Linked DNA regions of Pleurocapsa sp. PCC 7327. Each later gene encodes a partner of the first gene's protein in a complex. Links are inferred from orthologs where the notes say so. Each region holds a gene or a part of one and is shown in the gene's direction. Other genes may lie near its edges. The genes, in order: PLE7327_RS15270 and tsaD.

Region 1 (8,577 bases):
GAAACAATGGCGAAAAATCAAGCTGGAAGACAACAGAACTTCCAGGAAAGAAGAACGAGAACCTCCAGATCGGCGCTCAGCCGCTCTCGATATTATGGAGAAACGAAGACGCTCGCTGCAACCTCTGGCGGGCGAACGACTGCCGTGTTAGCAGCCAACCCCCGTACCTATGAAAGAGGTACGGTAAATTTCAGCGGCTATGCAGAAGAGCCGCCAGAACTCTCTAGAGAGCAATTGGTCGTGACGGGTTATCGCCAGCCAACCCTAGAGCCACCTTCTCACCGCAGAAGACGATCGAGTCCTCCAAAAAAACGCGATCCAGAACGACAACGCCCGTCCTTTCGTTCTCCGCGACGTAGAAATCGCTCTCGGTCGTCTTCTCGGAGGCAGCGCTTGCTGTTGGGAGCGGCGGCGGTTGTATTCGGGGTAGGAGCTTTTGGCTTGGTGAATAAGTGGTTTGAAGCGAGCAGTTCTCCTCTAAATGCTCTCAAAGGAGAACAATTATCGATCGCGCTCAATCGACCTCCAATCGCGATTCCGCCAGCAGACGCACAGGTGGTTATCCCCCCAGAAGTTCTAACCCAGCAGGGAGCCGAGCAAGTTATCCAAACTTGGTTAACGGTTAAATCTCAAGCAATGGGGAGCCAGCACCAGGTAGAGAAATTGGACGAGATTTTAACGGGAACTTTGCTATCTCAGTGGCGCGATCGCGTGGCAAAACTAAAAGGAAGTAACAATTACTGGCACTATCAACACCAGATGCAAGTCCGCTCCCTCAAAACCGACACGCAAAACCCCGATCGCGCTACGGTAGAGGCATCGGTTAGAGAAATTGCCAACTACTATCAAAACGGACAGTTGAATCGCGGACAATCCGACGATTACAGCATACGGGTTCGTTATGAATTGGTTCGCCAACAAGGTCGCTGGCTGATTCAAAGTAGCCAAGTTCTTAGATAGACAAGAAAATCGCTAGAAAAGCTAGGGAGCGAGACTTATCCGCTCGCGTACTGGGGTATGGGAAGGTCGCTCGCTTCAAAACTGGGAATGAAACCAAGCAGTTAAAGCGACAGCCAAAGCATCGGCAGCATCGTCGGGTTGAGGAATGACGGCTAAATTCAACTCTCGCGCCACAGCAGCCTGAACTTCGGACTTTTTGGCATTACCATGCCCGGTGAGAGCTTGTTTGACTTGAGCGGGAGTAAATTCTACATAGGGAATCTTTTCTATGGCCAGGGCTAGCAACAATACGCCTCGTGCCTGAGCAACGGCGATCGTATTGTTCATGCGGTAAAAAAATAGTTTTTCGATCGCGACTAAATCGGGACGACTTTCTTTGAGGAGCGTGCGTAAATCTTCATAGATGGTTGCCAGACGCTCTCCATCCGGGGTGGCAGCAGGAGTCTCGATCGCCCCGAACTCCAGTAATCGAACGGGTTCGGGGGAGGGTTGCCACGGTCGAATCTGTCGATTCCTAACGGCAATCGCCCAATTGTCTGCACTCTGACATACAATTGTGCCAAATCCAACAATTGCTATTCCCGGATCGAGTCCTAAAATTCGTTTTTTCATCAAGCCGATTGTTAAAAATACTTGAGAGATTGCTTCAGAGTCAGTTAGAGTCTTTTTGACGACGGTTTTCTCGTTAGTCATCGGTTATGTCAATCGGTCTATTAAAACACGCTTTGCGCAAACTTAAGTCAGATAGGGGAAAGTTGGCTGCTGTTGGCAGACGAACCCCCAAACAATTTAACCGATGGTTCAAGTGGCTATCGCCCGGATTATTGGTCAAGCGTTGGTTGGTTATCAGCGCTATTGGTGTTGTCCTCACCGCTCTAGGATTGGCGATTTGGATCAAGCTGACTCCCATTTATCGCTTGATTGAATTTGTCTCCGCAGTCTTAGGAACCATTACCAATACCGTTCCCAGCTATGTCTCCGGACCGCTCGCCTTCGCCTTGGGACTGTTTCTCATTTTCTGGGGACAAACTCGCACGGTTGGCTCGATTACGGAAGCGCTTCAGCCCGATAGCGATCGCGAACTGGTGGATGTCCTGCTCGCCCATCGCCGCTTGAATCGAGGACCCAAAATCGTTGCTATTGGCGGCGGAACGGGGCTTTCTACTTTGCTCAGGGGTCTGAAACAGTATAGCGCCAATATTACCGCAATCGTCACTGTTGCCGATGACGGCGGCTCTTCCGGACGACTGCGACGGGAAATCGGCGTGCTGCCGCCCGGAGATATTCGCAACTGCATTGCTGCCTTGGCAGATGAGGAAAAGCTGCTCACGGAATTGTTTCAATATCGCTTTCAGGCGGGCGACGGATTGAGCGGTCATAGTTTTGGCAATTTGTTTCTGACTGCTATGACTGAGATTGCAGGAGATCTAGAAAAAGCGATCGCTGCTAGTTCCCAAGTTTTGGCAGTGCGAGGCAAGGTGTTACCCGCTACTCTCAGCGACGTGAGTCTATGGGCTGAATTGGCTGATGGGCGCTTAATTCAAGGAGAGTCTAATATTACCAAAGCTAAAGGACAGATTCGTCAAATTGGCTGTCATCCAACCGCTCCTCCAGCCTTACCCGCAGCCATTCGGGCGATCGAGGAGGCGGATTATATTATTATCGGACCAGGTAGCCTATATACTAGCGTCATTCCCAATTTGTTAGTACCGAGAATTCGAGAGGCGATCGCTAATGCTAAAGTGCCTCGCATCTACGTCTGCAATATTATGACCCAACCCGGAGAAACCGAAGGATATACCGTTGCCGAGCATATTCGAGCGATCGATCGCGTCTGCGGCAAACGAGTCTTTGATGCCGTCCTCGTCCAGCGAAAATCCCCTTCTCCTCAATCTTTGCTACGCTACGCACAGGAAAATTGCCATCCCGTTTTCTTGGATCGAGAGGAGGTTTCTAATTTAGGATGCCGCGTCGTGTTGGCTAACGTTATGGATGAAGATGAAGAAACGGGTTATGTGCGTCACGATCCCCATCGATTAGCTAGAGTCTTGTTGCGGTGGTACAGCGGCAGATAATTCGGCGTTTGCTTATTAGTGATAGCAGTTCTCTTTTGGATGAGGTACACGGCTGATAGTTTTAAGGCAGAAGGTAGTTAATCTTATCAAGACTAGAAGCACAATATGACTTTTCAGTCAGCGACAATTCTTTTGCCCGATCCCCAAACAACTCGACATTTAGGCAAAATCTTAGGAGAGTCTTTGCCTGCTGGAAGTGTCGTTTTACTGAGAGGAGATTTAGGCGCTGGGAAAACAACTTTAGTTCAAGGACTCGGAGAAGGGTTAGGCATAAAAGACACCGTACTCAGTCCTACCTTTGCTCTCATTAACGAATATACCGAGGGGCGTTTGCCGCTGTATCATTTCGATTTATACCGCTTGCAGCCAAAAGAAGTTGAGGGACTCTATTTAGATGTCTATTGGGAAGGGATAGAGGTGGTGCCAGGAATTGTAGCGATCGAGTGGGCGGAACGTCTGCCCTACCATCCTCCCAACTATCTCGACATCGAACTAAGCTTTAGGGAAGATTTTCAGCGCCAAGCCAAGTTACGGTTGGTAGGAGAATTAGACTTTGACTTGTCGAGAATGTTTGCGAAGCGATCGCTTTCGAAGCAAATAACCATTAACTGCCAACTGAATGATGAATGATAGATTCTGAATTTTTGTAACTCATCATTCATCATTCACGAGGGATGATTAATCGATCCCAAGCTGATTGCCGCGCTTGTATTGCATATAGGCAGCAAAAAATAGACCAGCCAACGTGATGAAAATTAGACCTAAAACGATTCCCAGAAGCAGGGGTTCGATCACGGTATTTCTCCTTGTATCATAGTTATGCCTGTTTGTATGTTTCTATCCTATCCGAGAATGTCGCCCAATTCTACTGCGACCTAGCAATCGGATAGTTCGGCGATCGCAGCGCCAATCATTTTTATTTCTTAATGCGATTCTGCGCGATCGCTCTCATAATCTTAAGTTATTTTTATAATATGCAAGACTTCGCCGTCAAACTGTTACATGTGTTTAATAAAAGTAGCATTTGACTCCTAAAACATTGCAAAATGTTAACAGAAGAGCGACCTGTTGAAATGACCAGTGGATAATCAGTTAGCGCAACCTAAAGTTTTGGCACAGCGATTGATTTGGGTAGCAGTAGCTTTGGCTTTGCTAGTTATCGGGATCGCTCTGGGAATACATTTCAGCAGGGTTTCCGATCCCTACGTGCTAAAAGTTTTATCCCTCGCTGGCGATCGAGATAGGGGTCACGCAATCTTTCAAATCAACTGTGCGGGATGTCATGGATTGCGAGCTGATGGTAATGTAGGACCGAGCTTGCACCACGTTCCCAAACGCAAATCTAAAGTTCGCTTGATCGAGCAAGTCATCAGCGGGAAAACCCCTCCTATGCCAAAATTTCAGCCAAGTACTCAGGAAATGGCAGATTTGCTGAGTTATTTAGAGCAACTCTAACTATTATCCTCTTACCAGCTCTTTTTTTGTAAAAGACGGTAAGAGGTATGGTTGGTGAATTTTGTCATTGATTCATAGGCCAGATTATTTTGATTTACTCGCAATCTTTTTTGCGTCTCAGTGCCGAAGTACCAACCCCAAGCGCGCCAACCGCAAGCAGACTTAATTTAGCAGTAGGTTCGGGGATCTCAACCTTATCTATTTTTACTCTCCGGTTATTCTCCAGGGCAAGCGAAATATTCGCTCCATCTTGCGAATAGGCAGTCCAGGAATTTAAGTTTGTCCGGGCAGTGAAGCGAGCAAACATTGTCCAACGTGAGTTCGACGGAAAAATCTAGGCAAAAGAAAAGCTGAGATGTAAACTCAAAATGCTTACTCTATAGACATCTCAGCTATGACAGATATTGTATCTCGTCTCGATATTACTCAAATATTTTGTGAGGTAGACGACTTCTATCAAACTTTTGAACGACATTGGCTTTCAATCCCTCTATTGACGGCTCAGAGTGGGGAACGATTGTGTCGCTCTCGTTTAAGCTTGAGTGAAGTAATGACGATTGTGATTGCTTTTCATGGCTCTGGCTATCGTACCTTCAAAGAATTTTACCTACGACAAGTTCTACCGGGCTGGCGCAAAGCTTTTCCTCATCTGGTCAGTTATACTCGTTTTGTGGAATTGATGCCTTGGTCGTTGATGCTGTTGTGCTACTTTGTACAGACCCGTCGAGGAGAAGTAACTGGCATTTCATTCATTGATTCGACCCCAATCGAGGTATGTCATCCTTGCCGTTCCAAGAGCCATCGTGTGTTTGAAGGTTTGGTGGGCTGGGGCAAAAACTCTGTCGGTTGGCACTATGGGTTTAAGCTGCACCTAATTATTAACCAACGAGGCGAGTTGCTGGCTTTTAAGTTAACCCCAGGTAATACTGACGACCGTAAGCCTGTACCTGACTTAACTCAAGATCTGATTGGTAAGTTATTTGGCGATCGCGGTTATATTTCTCAAGAGCTATTTGAGCAACTTTACCAGCGAGGACTCGAACTGATTACACGACGCAAGAAAAAGATGAAACAGCAGTTAGTGCGGTTAATCGACAAAATTTTGTTGCGTAAACGAGCCTTGATTGAAACCGTCAATGACCAACTCAAGAACATTTCTCAAATCGAGCATTCGAGACACCGAAGTGTTTGGAATTTTCTAGTCAATCTCTTAGCTGGATTGATAGCTTACACTTACCTACCCAAAAAACCTTCTCTCGATTTAGAACCCTCAGGCTTACCAGCCCTTCCTCCTGCCGTCTTTTAACCTTATCGAACTCACGTTGTCCAGTTGTCGTTGAGAGAACCAATTGCAAAGCCATCTGTTTTACCGGGTTGCCAATTTTGGGCTGTGGTAAAAGTATCGCCTCTTAAAGTCGAATTAGCGGCGTTTATAACCGTACCATTTACGAGATATGTATCGCTTGCATCGTCTCTCACCATAAACGAGGCTTTGTTAGGATCTCCCAACAAATCAAATTGCATTCGTGCATTACCACCAGTTCTATCTGAGGTAGCTGGTGAATTATGAACTGAGAAAAGGGCTAAACCATCTTTTGCCTGAACTAAAAAGAGATGCGAGCGATCGTTGACAAGTTGAATATTAGAACCACCAAACGAGGAGTTTTTGTAATTGTAGTACTGGCTAACTGTTTGTGTCGTAACAAAAGGTTTAATATACCCCAAGAGATTGTAGTTGCTGCTGTTGACAGCAGTTTCTTGTGAAACTCTATACAGGGTAACTGCCTCGGCTGCTTTAGAAAAAAGCAAACCAGCAATAGCAAAACCAGCCACAGAAATTGCTAGTCTTAGTTTGAATATCCTTTTCATTTTTTGATTTCTCCTTACTTTTTAAACTGATTATTTTGCCTTAATTCTAGTCTGCCCAGTTATTGTTATCATGTCATCCAAGAGAATCATTTTTTACCAAAAAAACATCTTTTCAAGAGAAAATATCGAGAAAATACTGAAAAGAAATCAATAAATTCGGAACGAGTCAATTATTTATGCCTTTAAAATAGTCTCGATCTCGAAGATTTACTAAAATGAAAATAGTAAGATCTTAAAGACTTTATAAATCACTGGTTATTTCTACGGAAAAATCTGTACGAAAATCAGTAAAATTACTACTTACCAATCTCACTTCCCAACTATTCTTCTATGTTTAATTTCGCGCAACCTTTATATCCACTCATTTTCGCTGCTGCTAAAAACAATCCAGAGGGGGCGCATCAGCAACTCCTCAAAACTCTAAATCGGATAGAGCGATCGCGTCATTCTGTTTGGGGAGGCTGGGTGCTGAAACAATGCGAGCAATCCTTTGTCTACAGCGAGCCGCGACTCTCACAAACCTTGTGGGGACTTAATTTTGATAATCCCGTCGGTTTGGCTCCGGGTTGCGATAAAGATGGAGTAGCGGCTGGAATCTGGAATAGTTTGGGTTTTGGGTTTGCAGAATTAGGAGCAGTAACGCTTCACCCGCAACCTGGCAATCCTCGTCCTCGCTTGTTTCGCCTGCCGTTGGATCGAGCCATCCTAAATCGCATGGGAGCGAACAATCAAGGCGCAGAAGCTATGTCAAAAACCCTGCGACAAGCTTGGCAAAGACAGCCTCGTCGCATTCCTATCGGGATTAATCTGTGTAAGTCTAAAATAACTCCATTGGAGGAGGCAGCAGAGGATTATGTGGAAAGTTTTCGCTATCTGAGAGATTGGGCTGATTATTTTGTTGCGAACGTGAGTTCTCCCAATACGCCAGGATTGCGATCGCTCCAAGCAGGAGAACAACTCGAACCCATTTTGGCAGCATTGGTTGCAGAAAATCGGGGCAGTAAGCCGCTATTAATTAAAATCTCTCCCGACTTGGATGGGGATGCGATCGCGACTATCCTAGACTTAGCGAAAGCCTATAATTTAGCTGGTATTATTGCCACCAACACCACGACTCGACGAGACGGACTTAAAACCCAAATTCTCGAAGCGACGGGGAAAGATATTAAAGACGAAGCCGGAGGAATTAGCGGCACTCCCGTGCGCCAGCGCTCTACAGAGATAATCCGCTTTATTTGGCACAAAACCCAAGGTAAACTCCCAATTATTGGGGTTGGAGGTATTTTTACCCCCGATGATGCCTGGGAAAAAATTACGGCTGGTGCGAGTCTGCTACAAGTCTATACGGGTTGGATTTATGAAGGACCTTGGATGGTACGTCGCATTCTAGAAGGATTAGTTACCAGATTAGAAGCACAAGGTTTCACGCATCTTTCGCAAGCAGTCGGTAGTGCGGAAGACTTTACCCTTTCCCCTTTCCCCCAATCCCAATGACGCATGACAAAGAACAAATGACAATTAGTAACTTATTTATCTAGCTGTTACATATTAGATGAGATAATGTTACAAATCTTTATCTAATAGCCGTTGTATTGTAAACTACGCGAGGGAAGGATAAACAAAGGATAAAAAGGAGCAACAACAACGATGCAGTCGGCCCAGATGCTGCTGACGGTGCCCAAAGAGTTTCTAAAAGCGCCCGATGGATTAAATCCTACTGCGATCATGTTTTTAGCAGCTTTAGGGCTAATTGTTTTTTCAGTTTGTGGTTATTGGTTGTGGGATTGGTGGGATTGGTGCTGTTTTTGTTTTAATGTTCTGGCTTTGCATTTAGCAGGTACGGTCATTCATGATGCATCTCACAACAGCGCCCATCGAAACCGAATTCTTAATGCTATTCTGGGACACGGCAGCGCGCTGATGTTGGGATTTGCCTTTCCCGTATTTACCAGAGTACACTTGCAACACCACGCTCACGTCAACGATCCCGAAAACGATCCCGACCATTTTGTCTCTACTGGGGGACCTTTGTGGTTAATTGCGGCACGCTTTTTTTATCATGAAGTTTTTTTCTTCAAGCGGCGTTTGTGGCGCAATTATGAGTTGCTTGAATGGTTTTTAAGCCGACTGTTTCTTATCACAGTTGTTTTTCTGGGATGCCACTATGGTTTTATTGGCTATATTATGAACTTTTGGTTCGTTCCAGCTTTAGTAGTAG
Region 2 (8,603 bases), 2.9 Mb from region 1 along the record:
GCCCCCACTTCCCACCCAAGCCGATCTAATCGAACGGTTACATCCTTTAGGAACAGCCTTGTTTAACAATTTCTTTGCAGTTTTTTCCAATTCTTTAGCTGTCGTTTTACAACTACTTTTGGTCTTCGTTTTAACTTTAATGATGTTGGTCAGTCCACAAGGATACCGAAAAGCATTTTTAATATTATTTCCCTCTTTTTATCGTCAGCGTGCCGATGAAATTCTCTCGGCATCCGAAGAAGCATTAGGAAATTGGTTAATAGGTATTGTCATTACTTCTACCTTTATTGGAACTTTGAGCGGACTGAGCCTATTAGTATTACAAATTAATTTAGTTCTAGTTCATGCCTTAATAGCTGGTTTACTGAATTTCATTCCTAATATTGGCCCCATGCTCAGCATGATTTTTCCGATTACCATTGCCCTTCTCGATTCTCCTTGGAAAATTGGAGCGATTGTCGTTGCATATATTATTATTCAGCAGCTTGAAAGTTATTGGCTTACTCCTACTATTATGGCAAAACAGGTATCTGTATTACCTGCGGTAACCTTGCTCGCTCAAATCTTTTTTGCTCAAGCTTTTGGTTTCTTCGGATTATTTCTTGCCCTGCCTCTAACTGTCGTTGCTAAAATTTTAATTGAAGAAATATTATTTAAAGATATTTTAGATAAATGGGAAATTTCTCCAAGTTCTGATTTAATTTTTACTCGCTCTTTTCCTAGTCATGAACCAGAAAATACTTCTATGGATCGTTAGCCTACTCTTTTTTGTTGGTTTGCCGCTAGATATTAAGGCTCAAGAAGAAACTATCCTCCAGGAAATCAAACGAACGGGATTAGTCAAACTCGGAATTCGAGCGGGAGCTTTTCCCTTCGGCTATAAAGATGCGGCTAATAATTTTGCAGGGATTTGCATCGATCTATTTAAGACAGTTATAGATGAAATCAAAAAGGAATTAAAGCGAGATATTTTGGCAATTAAACTTTATGAATCCAATCTAATTAATCGTTTTAATTTGGTTGAAAATAGAATTGTTCATCTCGAATGTGGGCCTAATACAATCGATCCTCAATTACCCAGAAACGTGCAATTTTCCAATTCTTTTTTTGTTACGGGCACGCAATTGTTAATCAGGGTAGATAATGCTAATAAAATCAAGGCTAACAGGGATTTTTCTAATTTGACCATCGGCGTTCTTCGCGGCACGATTACCCAACAACTGCTTGCCCAAAAATATCCATTAGCAAATCTGCAACAATTTCAAGGAATTACTGGACGGCGGCGAGGCATACAAGCAGTCCAACAGTTGAAAATTGATGCTTTTGCTAGCGATAGTATTCTTTTAATCGGCGAAGCAACTAGAGAAGGTTTATTTTTAGGGCAAGATTATCTATTGGTGCCTCAAAAACCACTAGATTGCGTCTATTATGGTTTTATTCTCCCTAAAAACGACCCTCAATGGCACGATTTAGTCAACTCTGCAATTCAAGCAGCGTCATTGCCCCAAATTTTTAGCAAATGGTTTGGCGAAATTTCTCCTGAAATAAGAGAGACGGCAGAGTTTTGTAGAAGCTAGGGGTCTTAAGTTTCCTCATACACCTATGAATTTAGCTAATTATACATAAAAGGATATTATATTTTTAAGTATTGATATTTGCTAAAGTTATAGATAGAGTAGTATCAGCGACCTAAAACTACATCTCAGATACTTAATATCTATGTCAACTCTAGTCCAGAAAAATATTTATCAGTCTTCGCATCTGCTAGGATTTCTTCAACAATGGATTGACGATTTGGAGATTCGTGAAGAACAAATAGCCCATCAAATCGTTAAGCTAATTCCCGCCCAGTGCCCGTTTGCCCGTGAAGTACGGCTGTTTGGTCGGGTCATTCTTCGCATCCCTGCCCTCTGTAAACTCAATCCTCTCTACGAGCAACTGATGGGTCTGCGGTTTCGTGCCCTTTGCTTTCTTGCTGACCAGTGCGGAGAGGACATTACCCCTTATTGCACCTAATTAGCTAGTACATGTCTAACTGTCTTACGAAATTAGCAATTGGTTAATTTAAATTTTTAATTAATTTCATTTGTCATTGCTATGCCAGACTCAATCATGTATCGAGAGGATGCTTATGTTGTCCTCGAATCCGACCAACCCGAACAATTGATGACTCCCGAAGGGTTATTAGAAAAACTCACCGAAATTTTGCGATCGCGTCAAGATAATTTACCAAGAGAATTGCAAAAATTTCCCATGGTTGAAGAACAAGCGCGATATTTAATGGAAAATTACTGCGAATTAGATATGGAACCCGGAAAATACTTGCAATGGTACGTTGTCCGCTTGGAAAAATAATATAAAAAACTACTTGGTCAGTCCCCTTTGCTGTTTGCGAATCATTGGTTATTGGTTAACTACAAAAAAACAATAACCAATGACCAATCAGCTAACTTTAGCTTCAGAAATCGCGATTAAAGCCACATCGACTCGATTTTCTTGCGGTTGCATCAATTCGGCACGGATTCCCGGTCCAAAAAATTTTTCGATCTTTTCTTGTTTTTCCTGCCACTTTTCTAGAGAAATAAAGGGAGATTCAAATTCCAAAATAAGCGTATAGGAATCGTTAATTGCCGTTTCTCGCACTCCTGTCAAAACGGGTCTTTCTTCATTGCTAGGACTCAATCCCAACCGTTTTAAAGATTCATCTAGATGTGCATCCTGACCGAAGCGATAGCGGGTCACATCTTGACGAACCTGATTTTGAGTTGGTGTTCCTTGCTTTTCTCGTAAGGCGATAATTTCTGGCGGCGTGGGTTGACTGTAAGGAACTGGCTTGAGTTCGGTGATTTTGAGTGCCAGACCGCCGAGGATTAGGGGAATTCCGTAAAACCATCCACCGATGTTTAAGGCTGCCTTTCCGGTGACGTAGGCAATGAGTCCAACAGAGGTTAAGATCCCGCCTAGAGTGAGTAACAACGATGCTAAAGAGAATTTGCGAAACATGGGGAGGAAATAATGCGAGTGATAATCTCGGATAATTGACAACCTAGCTCTTGAAGCTATTAATTAGTTATTGTGACATACTCCCGACCGCAAGCTAAGCTAGGTGGCGGGCTTCTCCAGGTCTAGTTTAGACTTACGAGCATTTTTGAGTGAGGCGATGCCCAACCCCACTTTTTTAATTAGAATGGCTGCATTTGTATCTCGATCGAGTTCACAACCACAAGGACAAGAATGCCATCTATCAGACAAAGTTTTAGCAACTTTGTTTAAACAATTAGAGCAGTATTGACTGGTTCCTCTTGGGTTTACTTGGATAACTTTTGCACTAGCTTTTTCAGCTTTGTACATCAGAATTTCAATGAATTGACCCAGACCAGCATCACCAAAGCTCTTATTCATCCCTGACTTTTGAGCTTGTTTATTAGGAAGAAATTTTCCTTGCTCATCAGTTTTAGGTTTGTTTCTCTTGGACATATTTTTAAGGTCTAAATCTTCAACGAAAATTACATCATACTGCTTTAATAAATCTCTAGCTGTCTCAAAATGAAACTGTTGTCTTTGCCTAGCTATCTTTTGATGTAACTTAGCTACTTTTTTATATAAAAGTTTCCTGGCTCTACTTTTTTTCTTTCTGGTCTCAGCTTTTTGCTGTAGGATAGCTAGGTTTTCTGAAGATTTTCTAAAGAATTTAGGAGGGGAGATAAATTCTCCGGCTGAAGTAGAAACTATCTTCTCCAAGCCTAAATCAATTCCAATGCTGTTATTCCAATTAGGTTCTATATCACTCTTCAACTCACGGACAGACCGATCTTCTAAAGAGATTGAAATATAAAAGTATTATGGTTGTAAATTTCGTAGCTGGCGCGATCGGGAACTAAAAAAGGCTTTGCAATAACTGGGGATTTCCTAGAGAAAAAACTCGCGATCGCAACAGCAACCACGAGTTGAATTCACACTGAAAGAGTGACTTTCTTAACCTAACCTAGAGGGTGGAAAAGCAGATCGGGGTAAATGTTGTTAAACACAATCAACCAAACGGCTGTCTCGGCTAGCCATACAAAGAGAATTACCGGAGCCAAAGAAAGAAATTTTGCCATAAACTATTCTCCAAACAAGATATTGCGATCGAAAAATTATGACGGCTCAAACGATGAGTTAACGGGGAGAAACAGGAATTTCCGAATCCTTTGCGGTTAAGGTACCAGCAAGGAATTCTTTAACAGCCAATAGAGGCCATGCAAAGGCAGCTATCATCTGTTTGAGTGCTAGAGGAACGTCAATGATGATTTCTTTCATTTCTGCGTCCTTCTCGTCTCTGATGGCGATCAAGTAAGCGCGACCTGCCCAACCTATCTGTCCGGCAATATATAGGAAAAGAATGCTAGGAATGAAAAAGTCACCCATATGATCCCAGCGACCATCTACAATTAAGTGAGGATAGCCTTCTGGTCCGCACAGGGCTTGAGCATAGCGTTCGGCACGTTTTTGTCCAGATTTGGGATCGGCAGTCGTGTTGAGGAAGTTCTTGGATTTTTGCTTGAAGGCAGGGGTTTCGCTACAAGGCGTTAACCCGGCAACGCTACCATCGGCAGAGGCAGGAGGAGCAAAATTAAACCACAAGGTAACGATGAGAATTAAAGCCAACAAATGCTTCATAAGAGTTGTTTCCTTTTGTAACAAAAGACTGAGTTTTTTGTATGAAAGATGTGGAAAATCGGCTGCATGCAGATGTAATAATACTCTGACAAGTTTGCCGAGTAAAGTTTAAGTTACAAGAAGTAGTCTTTTGTATCAAACTATCAGAGAATGAGCACGATTCTAGCAATCGAAACAAGTTGTGATGAAACTGCCGTTGCAGTTGTAAAAAATCGTCACATTTTGAGTAGTATTGTTGCCTCTCAAATCGACCTCCACGGAACTTACGGGGGAGTCGTACCGGAAATGGCATCTCGCCAACATTTACAAACGATCGATCCTTGCATCGCCCAAGCGTTCGTAAAGGCGAAGCTGAGCTGGGACGAGATCGACGGCGTTGCCGCTACGGTAGCGCCTGGATTAGTAGGCGCATTGATGGTCGGAGTTACCGCAGCTAAAACTTTGGCAATTTTGCATCAGAAACCCTTCATCGGCGTGCATCATCTTGAAGGTCATATCTATGCAACCTATTTAAGCGATCCCGAATTGCAGCCGCCATTTTTGTGCCTTTTAGTTTCCGGCGGTCACACGAGTTTGATTTACGTCAAAGACTGCGGCGTTTACGAGATGCTGGGATCGACTCGCGATGATGCGGCTGGAGAAGCGTTTGATAAAGTTGCGCGGTTGTTAGGCTTAGGATATCCGGGAGGACCTGCCATCGATCGCGCTGCTAAAATGGGCAATCGAGAAGCGTTTCCCCTGCCAGAAGGAAAAGTCTCCTTACCAGAGGGAGGCTATCATCCCTACGATTCCAGTTTTAGCGGGCTAAAAACGGCTGTTTTGCGATTAGTACAGAAGCTTAAAGCAGAAAACCAACCGTTGCCGATAAACGACCTCGCAGCTAGTTTTCAGGAAACCGTAGCGCGATCGCTCGTGAAAAGAACGATTACCTGCGCGATCGATTATGGGATTTCCACAATTGTTGCGGCGGGTGGCGTGGCAGCTAACAGCGCCTTGAGAGCACATTTACAAGCTGCTGCCCAAGAACACAATCTCAAAGTCTACTATCCCCCCCTCACGCTGTGTACGGATAATGCGGCGATGATTGCTTGCGCGGCAGCAGCTCGTCTCAACCGAGGACAAACTTCTTCGCTAACCCTTGGCGTACAATCCCGATTGCCGATAACGGCTGCTGCGCAGCTATATCATTAATAAAATATTGTAAAAAATTTTATTAACGCGATCGCAATACAACTCCCTTCAGTCGCCCTTACTAGGAAGAAGGGCGAAGCTAGAGGGATAATTTTAGTTTTCTAGCAACCTATTTTTCACTGACTGTTTACAATTGAATTTTTTAGGCGATCGACAAAAAAATTAATTTGTTTTGTTGATTTAAACGCTTTTATTAAAGCAAAAAAACGCGACAATCTTTTTTGTTAATCTTCAAAAATCCTCACTAATCTTGTTTTCTAAACACAGGTTACTTCTGCTAATTTCCCTTGATTTTCTCTTTCTAGAGGAGATAAATGCTGCTGTAATTTGCGATGGGGATTAATCATTCGCATCAGATCGAAATTAGGCATCTCAGCCCAACAGCTTTGACAGAACCAGTATACGTTACCATGACGGACATGGCGAAGTAATGAATTCCCGCAACAAGGACAGTTACTCATACAACCTCAACCTCTCTATAACTCTCTTCAATCAGAATAAGATTGAAATTTGAGGAACTTGTGAGGATCGCAATCAGTTTTTCGCGATCCCCTCCTACATCAAACAGGCAAGTCAGGGCGATCGCCCGACAGCATTTTTCTCGACGCTTTTAGGAGCAAACGCCGTTCGGCGCGAGCGATCGCCCGATAGGTTCTTTCAACTGCCTCCGGTTCTACAGAAATCGAGGTAATTCCCCACTGTACCAAGCGATCGACGAGTTCGGGATATTGTACGGGAGCTTGCCCGCAAATCGAGCATGGGATTGCTGCATTCCTCGCAAGGCGGACTAACTGTTGGATCGCGGCTAACATGGCTGGATGACGAGCATTCAATCTATCCGAAGACATCGCTCCTTCGCGATCGACTGCCAACAAGAATTGAGTGAGATCGTTAGTGCCGATAGAAATGCCCCGAACGCCAGCTCGAATCAATTGTGGCAGCAGAAAAATAACGGAAGGGACTTCTGCCATAATCCACAGTTGAAACGTCTGGCGATCCAATAATCCCGCTCGTTCGACGCGACTGCGACAGAAGCTAAACTCCTCAACACCCCGAACGAATGGCAAAATGAGGTTCACATTCGTGTAGCCAGAATCACTAACTTGCTTCAAAGCCTGCAATTCTAGCTCGAAAAGCGTCGGATTTAACTGATAGCCGCAAGTTCCTCGTTGCTCGCTCGATTTTTTACCTAAAAGAAAACTAAATTCGGGCGCTTTACTATCGATAGAGCGATAAAATACGGGTCGCGGTGCAAATCCTTTGGCAAACTCGCCGATCGCTTGCGTCAACCATTCGACTAGGTGCGATTGTTGAGATGGCTCTAGCCATTCCTCTAAAGGCTTTTGAGACAGCAACTCCGATATCATCCATTCCGATCGCAACAATCCCACGCCATCGACAGGTAATGCAGCCGCCTTGGCAATAGCACTCGGCTGGCTCAAATTGACCATCAACTGAGTGCCAATTGGATAATCGGCAATCGATTCCTGTACTTCTGACTTCTGTATGGGCGTTTCAGGACATGTTTCTGTGACGGTTGGCGATTCCTCTTTGAGACGATAAACTTCTCCTTTGTCGCCATCGAGTAGTAACAATTCTCCGGTGCGAACTCGTTGCATTGCGCCAGTAGCGTTGACAATGGCAGGAATTCCCAATTCTCTAGCGATAATAGCGGTATGGCTGGTTATGCCTCCCTGTTCGGCGATAATACCCGCTGCTTGTTTGATCCAGGGCAGCCAATGGGGATTAATTTGTCGCGCAACCAAAATACTTCCGGCTGGTACGGCAGCTAGATGTGCGTCATCTGCGATCGCGCGGGCAACGGCAATTGCTTTTCCTGGAGAAGCCGATAATCCAGTGAGCAGGAGTTGGGAATTTTCCATAACAGCTCGTGTAGGAACCAAACTAGCTGCGGGCGCTTGTTTGGAGAGATTGGGGCGAATTTGCGCGATCGACAACTGCGAAACTGACGAGAGCGTCCACTCAAAGGAACCGGAGAATTGCTGTTCGGCTACTAAACGCTGAGCTAACTGAATCAGTTGCTCTAGAGTAGTCTCGTCGAGGGAATAGCGTTCTTGTTCTTCTGGTGCTAACACATAGGTTTCGAGAGGAACGTCGCGATCGGTTGGTGCTGGCATGGATTTTAAGCGATAGGCACGGATTTTGTAGCCCAGCTGCTGAGTTTTTATCTGTCCGGTTGAGAGTTGGATTTGGTAAGTGTCAGGCAAAACCTCTCCTCTAAGGATGCTGTAGCCTAATCCCCAGGTTGACTGAATCTCAAGACAATCCGAGTCAATGGCTGCCGTGCCGGAAGCGATCGCGTTTTCGAGCGGCTGTACTAAAATGGCTAAGTCGATCTGTTCGATGCCGATCCCTCTTCGCTGCCAGTAAAACAAACTTTTTGCGCTAAATAACTCCGCCCAAGTCCGTTTTATGGCTAATTCTAATGCCTCCGGTTCGCACCAACAAACCTGCGAGGGAAGCAATCCTGAAAATCGTTCTTCGAGCGAGTGCGGCAGCGATAACGAGACGCGCAAAATTAAAGCGCAAGACTGTAATTGTTGGGCGGCAGTCGCGAAAAGCGATCGCCACTCGGCAGGTAAAGTTGCTCCAAGGATTTCCTGACGGCTTTGTCGCGCTACCCGTTGCAGGGTCGAACGATCGTCTACATCTAAATGTAAAGAAGAATAAGGGAGATCGGTCAAAATAGAGGCTTTACCTTCGAGATTTTCGATAAATTCCCCCCAAAATTC

What was found.
Region 2: the proteins of PLE7327_RS15270 (region 1) and tsaD are in contact, whole or in part, in a crystal structure (PDB 6N9A), measured with the Thermotoga maritima proteins. The link is inferred for Pleurocapsa sp. PCC 7327 from one-to-one orthologs. Residues at the interface, in WP_004082108.1 of Thermotoga maritima: Leu37, Gly38, Lys46, Lys57, Val59, Lys60, Ser61, Thr63, Phe64, Thr65, Leu66, Met67, Val69, Pro71, Tyr82, Arg83, Leu84, Asp86, Asp88, Phe89, Asp93, Ile128, Asp130, Glu131, Arg134; in WP_004082750.1 of Thermotoga maritima: Cys10, Asp11, Arg49, His50, Leu82, Gly84, Gly135, Gly136, Glu154, Thr155, Leu156, Asp157, Asp158, Ser159, Glu162, Asp165, Lys166, Arg169, Leu170, Tyr175, Lys213, Thr214, Leu217, Tyr218, Gln221, Arg222, Asn324.

What each region holds. Positions count from the first base shown.
Region 1 is NC_019689.1:3,415,934-3,424,510, reverse strand. Bases 2,093-4,902 are described here. They hold PLE7327_RS15270 (bifunctional alanine racemase/tRNA (adenosine(37)-N6)-threonylcarbamoyltransferase complex ATPase subunit type 1 TsaE), read left to right. Parts: upstream 2,093-3,140; coding sequence 3,141-3,665; downstream 3,666-4,902. Other genes in these bases: PLE7327_RS15250 (IS982 family transposase), read left to right, coding at 4,885-4,902; PLE7327_RS15260 (cytochrome c), read left to right, coding at 4,116-4,490; petG (cytochrome b6-f complex subunit V), read right to left, coding at 3,714-3,830; yvcK (gluconeogenesis factor YvcK family protein), read left to right, coding at 2,093-3,035. Also shown: PLE7327_RS15285 (IMS domain-containing protein), read left to right, coding at 1-960; crossover junction endodeoxyribonuclease RuvC, read right to left, coding at 1,036-1,653; more of yvcK, read left to right, coding at 1,659-2,092; more of PLE7327_RS15250, read left to right, coding at 4,903-5,796; PLE7327_RS15245 (hypothetical protein), read right to left, coding at 5,808-6,359; PLE7327_RS15240 (quinone-dependent dihydroorotate dehydrogenase), read left to right, coding at 6,690-7,853; crtR (beta-carotene hydroxylase), read left to right, coding at 8,007-8,577. UniProt on the Escherichia coli protein: Required for the formation of a threonylcarbamoyl group on adenosine at position 37 (t(6)A37) in tRNAs that read codons beginning with adenine.
Region 2 is NC_019689.1:523,550-532,152, forward strand. Bases 3,994-6,829 are described here. They hold tsaD (tRNA (adenosine(37)-N6)-threonylcarbamoyltransferase complex transferase subunit TsaD), read left to right. Parts: upstream 3,994-4,809; coding sequence 4,810-5,850; downstream 5,851-6,829. Other genes in these bases: PLE7327_RS02260 (photosystem I reaction centre subunit IX / PsaJ), read right to left, coding at 3,994-4,100; PLE7327_RS02265 (photosystem I reaction centre subunit III), read right to left, coding at 4,159-4,659; PLE7327_RS02275 (hypothetical protein), read right to left, coding at 6,108-6,311; PLE7327_RS02280 (putative PEP-binding protein), read right to left, coding at 6,411-6,829. Outside these bases: PLE7327_RS02230 (AI-2E family transporter), read left to right, coding at 1-757; PLE7327_RS02235 (amino acid ABC transporter substrate-binding protein), read left to right, coding at 726-1,577; PLE7327_RS02240 (Mo-dependent nitrogenase C-terminal domain-containing protein), read left to right, coding at 1,720-2,016; PLE7327_RS02245 (chlororespiratory reduction protein 7), read left to right, coding at 2,098-2,355; PLE7327_RS02250 (DUF2854 domain-containing protein), read right to left, coding at 2,443-3,003; PLE7327_RS02255 (RNA-guided endonuclease TnpB family protein), read right to left, coding at 3,103-3,831; more of PLE7327_RS02260, read right to left, coding at 3,981-3,993; more of PLE7327_RS02280, read right to left, coding at 6,830-8,603.